Regions from separate parts of the Mannheimia glucosida genome, predicted to be linked through region 2. Evidence: riboswitches for the same ligand, from Rfam matches in the RefSeq annotation. Region 2 holds a riboswitch; the other holds the start of a gene.
The links. A riboswitch is a leader RNA that binds a small molecule or an ion and turns the genes downstream of it on or off. The one in region 2 is predicted to bind lysine.
Positions count from the first base shown of each region.

Region 1: another riboswitch for lysine. It lies ahead of lysC (lysine-sensitive aspartokinase 3); the one in region 2 lies ahead of ACJ7Z2_RS08895 (Na+/H+ antiporter NhaC family protein).

Region 1 is NZ_CP176502.1:1,738,803-1,742,205, forward strand. It holds gene nagE (N-acetylglucosamine-specific PTS transporter subunit IIBC) at 1-1,238, opposite strand, end outside; lysine riboswitch at 1,511-1,702, shown strand; gene lysC (lysine-sensitive aspartokinase 3) at 1,801-3,153, shown strand; gene parC (DNA topoisomerase IV subunit A) at 3,224-3,403, opposite strand, start outside.
Region 2 is NZ_CP176502.1:1,855,456-1,858,858, forward strand. It holds gene ACJ7Z2_RS08890 (SDR family oxidoreductase) at 1-107, opposite strand, end outside; gene ACJ7Z2_RS08895 (Na+/H+ antiporter NhaC family protein) at 333-1,865, opposite strand; lysine riboswitch at 1,987-2,156, opposite strand; gene ACJ7Z2_RS08900 (H-NS family nucleoid-associated regulatory protein) at 2,302-2,712, shown strand; gene purU (formyltetrahydrofolate deformylase) at 2,782-3,403, shown strand, end outside.

The sequences.
Region 1 (3,403 bases), 120 kb from region 2:
AATTTGGCAGCTTGTTCACTACGAGAAACCGCATTCACTGTTTGCACTTCGGTATCATCTTCACGCCCTGGCGTTTTTAAGTTAAAGGCTTGGATCACCACACGGAATAATACATAGTAAATTACCGCGAACACGATACCTTGAGCCAATAACATATACCACTGTATAGCCAGCGGATTTCGTGTCGATAACACTAAATCAACCAAACCTGCACTAAAACCGAAACCGGCAATCCATTCCATTGAGGCAGCAATATAAACAGATAATCCGGTTAATAAAGCGTGAACCACATAAAGCACAGGTGCAACAAACATAAAGGCAAATTCAAGCGGTTCCGTAATGCCGGTGAAGAACGAAGCTAAAGCAGCAGCAAACATAATAGAGGCTACTTGCACTTTCTTAGCCAGTTTCGCGCTGTGGTAAATAGCTAATGCTGCCGCAGGTAAGCCAAACATCATCACCGGGAAGAAACCAGCTTGATACATACCTGTTACCCCTATCACTGCTTTGCCCTCAGCCAATGATTTTGCTCCACCTAAGAAGTTTGGAATATCATTAATACCTGCAACATCAAACCAGAAAACCGAGTTTAATGCATGGTGTAATCCAACCGGAATTAACAAACGATTAAAGAAAGCATAAATACCTGCCCCTAACGCTCCCATATCTTTGATAGATTCCCCAAAAGAGACTAAAGCACCAAAAATAACCGGCCAGACATAGAGTAAGATAAATGACACCACAATCATTACCACTGACACCACAATCGGTACCAATCGTTTACCGCTAAAGAAAGACAATGCTTTCGGTAACTCTACTTGGTAGAAACGGTTATAAATTTCGGCTGAAATAACCCCTACTAAGATCCCGATAAATTGGTTGTTGATTTTACCGAATGCTGCAGACACTTGATCAACTGCAATCCCCTTTAGCTGAGCAACAGCCCCCGGAGACAACAAAGTGGTAATCACTAAGTACCCGACTAAACCGGATAATGCGGCTGCCCCATCTTTTTCTTTTGACATACCAAATGCCACGCCCACAGCAAACAGAATAGACATATTATCAATAATTGCCGCCCCAGACTTAATTAGCAATGCCGCTAATTGGCTATTCGCTCCCCAGCCGTCCGGATCAATCCAATAGCCTATACCCATTAATAATGCAGCTGCCGGTAATGCAGCAACCGGCACCATTAATGCACGCCCAATTTTTTGTAAATAGGTTAATGTACTCATAAAAGCCTCCAAAAATACCTCATAATGAGTAACTTAAGCATAGGAAAAAACCGATTAAAGAACAATCAAATAAATTTGGTTTTGTGATCCATTTCAAAATATTTTTTAGGAGTTTTTATTCAATATTAGAAATATGTTCACTTTTTATCGTGATATTTTAAATAATTATCTAAATAGCACTGGATTACCTAAATATTCATTGACAAAACATTAATAAAACGGTATTTCTATGCACACTTTTCAATACTGTTGAAAAAGAGTAATGGGCTTGCCATTACGGGAGAGGTGCAACACTCAGGCAACTTGATTTTAGGCAACTAGGGCCGTTTGAGAATTAAGTGATGGGAGTGATTGCCGAGGTGTGAATTCACTAGACTGGAATTAACATCGGCTGAATAGGTTGAATCCTATCAGCTGTCATTTAATAGGTTATTTTACCATATTAAATGGAGTGCTCTGATTAATTGGTTCAACAATAAAACCGTATAATCTACTCAAATTTCCTTTCCGAATATCCCCTAACACAATATTTATCTATTTTTGTTTTAAGGAAATTTTTATTATGTCTCATCTTTCTGTGGCTAAATTTGGTGGTACAAGTGTTGCAAATTTTGATGCAATGACCTCTTCTGCCAATATTGTAATTGCTGATGCAAATACTCGTGTGGTTGTGCTTTCTGCCTCTGCCGGCGTAACAAATTACTTAGTGGAACTTGCTAACGGCTGTGAAAAAGAACACCGTGATGAAGTCATCGCAGCAGTCCGCCAAATTCAATACAATATTATTGAAAAATTACAACATCAAGATGCCGTTAAAGCGGAAATCGACGAATTATTAGAACGTATTGAAACATTAGCAGAATCAGCCAGCCTAGCTACCTCAGCCGCCTTAAGTGATGAGTTAATCAGCCACGGGGAAATGATGTCCACCAAAATCTTCACGCAATTATTAATTGAACGTGGACACCCGGCAGTATGGGTAGATGTGCGTGACGTTGTGGCAACAAACAACCATTATGGAAAAGCAGCACCAAATGACGAGAAAACCCAGCAACAATCAGACAATGTGATTAAGCCATTAATCGCATCAGGCAAAATTGTGATTACACAGGGCTTTATCGGTCGTGATGATGAAGGCAAAACCACCACTTTAGGACGTGGCGGTTCAGACTACTCTGCTGCATTGTTAGCAGAAGTATTAAATGCTAACGATGTACTCATTTGGACAGACGTACCGGGGATTTATACTACCGATCCTCGTGTTGTACCGAACGCTCAACGCATTGACACAATGGCATTTAACGAAGCGGCAGAAATGGCAACCTTTGGGGCAAAAGTATTACACCCTGCAACCTTATTGCCGGCAGTGCGTAGTAATATTCCAGTATACGTAGGCTCAAGTAAAGCACCGGAACAAGGCGGTACTTGGGTAACCCGTGATCCACAACCACGCCCGACTTTCCGTGCGATTGCATTACGCCGCAACCAAATCTTACTCACGCTTTCCAGCCTTTCAATGCTACACGCACAAGGTTTCTTAGCGAATGTATTTGCGATTTTAGCAAAACACAAAATTTCGGTTGATGTGATTACCACTTCCGAAGTCAGCGTTGCATTAACCCTAGATAAAACGGGCTCAGCCTCTTCGGGTGCGGATATGTTATCAGCCGAACTACTCGATGAACTCAACGCATATTGCAATGTGCAAGTAGAAAGCGACCTCGCTTTAGTCGCTATTATCGGCAACAACTTACACGCTCAGTCCGGTGTGGCGAAAAAATTATTCCACACTCTTGAGAATTACAACATTCGCCTAATCAGCTATGGAGCAAGCAGCAATAATGTTTGCACCTTAGTGAAAAATGCAGAAGCAGACGATGTGGTTCGTTCGCTTCACAAAGGCTTATTTGAATAAGCAATAACTCCATTGCAAGCGGTTATTTGGGGCAAAATTGTTGGATTTACCCCCTAACCGCTTCTTCCCTTTACTCCACAATCTCCACCGTCGCATTAGTACTAAGCCCTCTTACAAGCTGTGAGCCTTTTCTTGCACGTTCGCCGCGGTAGTTGTCAATATCGCTCGGTTTTAATGTAATTTTACGTTTGCCGGACACAAAAACCAATGAGTTGGTTGGTTTGATGACCAATAAACGGGCTAAATATTC
Region 2 (3,403 bases):
TCTGCCCGTCTGCCCGTGCCAATTACTTTATAACCCGATTGAAGCAATAATTTACAAATTGCCAACCCAAAGCCTGCGGTTGCTCCTGTGACTAATGCTATTTTCATCTTTTCACCCTCAAATTTAAAATGTACTATTAAAGTAGTACAAAAAATTTAAAATTGCAAGAAATAATATTGCCATAAAAGAAAAAAGCGTACCAAAAGGTACGCTAATGCTAGGAGGATCTTATTTTAAGATTTATATAACACAACATTCGATATCCATATCTTGAGTGCTATTTTATCTCATCAATAAATCTCATTCTGTGATTCCCTTCACATTTTCAGAAATTAATGCTTTTTTTCTTTAAAAAGCAAAATGAGTATTGCCATAACAATAGCTGTAGCAATAAATCCCAATACCGCTGATTGGGTAAAGCCTACCACTAAGTAGCCAACAATAGAAGCGGTTGCAACTAATAAAGCATAAGGTAATTGAGAAATAACATGATCCATATGATTACATTGTGCGCCTGTTGAAGAAAGAATAGTGGTATCAGATACCGGAGAACAGTGATCACCACAGACCGCACCAGCCATTACTGCAGATAAACAAGGAATAATTAATGCTGGATCTGAATGCACTGCCATTGCGGCCCCAATTGGCAACATAATGCCAAATGTTCCCCAGCTAGTTCCTGTTGAAAACGCCATTGCTGCGGCTAACACAAATAGAATTGCAGGTAAAAACTCTGCTCCAATGCTTTCTGCAACCAATCCTGATAGATATTTCCCTGTTTGCATATCACTTACTACACCGTTTATTGTCCACGCAAAGAAGAGAATAGTGATTGCACCAGACATCATCTTCACACCTAAGCCATAAGCACGGACGTAATTTTTAAAAGAAATATTACCGCTTGTAATGATACAAATAGTTGCAACTATAAGCCCTGCCACACCACCAACAACTAATGAAATGCCTACCGTAGTATTTTCAAAAGCACCTAGTATAGAAAATGAAGCACCTGATTCGGCCAGTGCATCTGCACCTGTTTTCATCATCATTGAGACTGTAGCAACAATAAGTGCAATAATTGGCAAAATCAAATCGCGCACGTGTCCTTTCGTTTCAATTTGCTCATCATCTAATTCTGCTAAATGCGCTGCTTGACGTTCAAAACGCGCCATCGAACCAATATCAAATGAGAAATATGCCACAAAGAACACCATAATCATCGCAAAAATGGCGTAAAAGTTCATTGCGCTCATTGTCATAAATGCGCCTAGTGGCGAATAGCCTGTGATGGAATGCGTAGCCAATAAGCCAGCTATTAAGGTAATAATATAAGCCCCCCAGCTTGAAATTGGCATTAACACACACATTGGAGCGGCAGTAGAATCTAAAATATAAGCTAATTTAGCACGAGAAACACGGAATTTATCCGTAACAGGTCGGGCAATCGCACCTACTGCTAAACTGTGGAAATAGTCATCAATAAAGGTAAAGAAAACCAAACCTGCCGCCATTAATTTTGCGCCTCGTTTGCCTTTTACCTTTTTCTGCGCCCAATTCGCAAACGCCTGATTACTACCTGAAATACTTAATAATGACGTTAACACCCCTAATAAAAGCAAAAATAAAATAATGTTAACATTATTTGAATTTAATCCTTCTTCAGCCCCTTTATAAACTAAAGAAACAACGCTATTTTTAATATAAGTAAGTGCATCAAGAAAATTGCTATTAGTAAGCATAAATGCACCAAAGAGAATACCAATGCTAAGTGAAATAATCACCTTGCGTGTCACAATTGCCAATATTAGCGCAATCAGTGCCGGCAATACCGACCAAAGTGACGTAGAATAATCAACTAGATTCATAAAACCTCTAAAATGACTGTGTATAATTTGTATAAATAAGAATAGCCAAACAAGAGATCTACTGGGATATTTATAAAAATAAATATGAAAGGAAGGCAAATGTGAAATATCTGAAACCCACCCTAACAGTAGCACTCCGTAGCATTTACTACGACAGTGTCGTTTCTTTCGACAACGACCCCAACCAATTAAGATGACGCTTAATTGATTTCGGCAAATCCACCTTTCCTTCCCCTTCATCGTTTTCCACTCAGAAGAAATACTTATTGAATTCGCACCTCTACAATTTGTAGGACAGTGTTTAAGATAGCACGAATATCTTTAGATATAAAGTATCTATTTTTTTATTTATGCTTATTTACCTAAAATGCCTTTTGAGATATGATAAAAGGAGCATAAAAGCTACTTATATAAAACATTAATTTAGGAGAGTAAAATGTCAGCTTTAAAAAGTCTTTTGAATATCCGCAGCTTAAGGGCTTTGGCTAAAGATTTAGCATTAGAGCAATTAAAATCAATTTCTGAGAAATTAGATATAATTATTGCTGAAAAAGAAGAAGAAATGAAACAGGAAGAATTAGAAAAACTAAAACAACTAGAAAGTTTAAATAAATATAGAGAAATGCTAAAACAAGATGGGTTATCTATTGATGAATTAGCGGAATTATTAGCAGATAAAGTAATCAAAACCCGCAAAGCACGTAAAGCACTATCACCTCGCCCGGCTAAATATAAATTTGTTGATGCTAACGGCAATGAGAAAACTTGGACAGGTCAAGGCAGAACACCAAAGGCATTACAAGATGCTTTAGATAGTGGTAAAAAATTAGAAGATTTTGCTATTTAATTGGCTATAACTATTTTTAGTTTAAAGAGAACTCAATTGAGTTCTCTTATTTTTATAATAGGAAATGAAATGCTACAACAACACAAAATATTATTAACCGAATGTCCTGATGATACAGGACTTGTCGCTAAAATTACCAATATTTGCTATAAGCACCAATTAAATATTATTAAAAATTCTGAATTTGTTGAGAATGAAACTAAACGTTTTTTTATGCGTACCGAATTAAACGGAATTTTTAATGATGAAACCTTACTCGCTGATTTAAAATTTACCTTACCTGAAGGCTCAAGCTATAAATTACTCCCTAAACAAAGAAAACGTATCGTTATTTTAGTTACCAAAGAAGCACATTGTTTAGGCGACTTACTGATGAAAAATTACTATGGTGGATTAGATGTAGAAATTGCTGCCGTGATTGGAAACCACGAAACATTAAAAAGTTTAGTTGAACGTTTCGATATTCCATTCCATTTAGTCAGCCACGAAAATTTAACCCGAGTGGAACACGATAAATTATTAGCGGAAAAAATTGATGAATATTCACCTGATTATATTGTGTTGGCTAAATATATGCGGGTGCTGAATCCGGAATTTGTCGCTCGTTACCCTAACCGAGTTGTTAATATTCACCATTCTTTCTTACCGGCTTTCATTGGTGCAAAACCTTACCACCGAGCTTACGAACGTG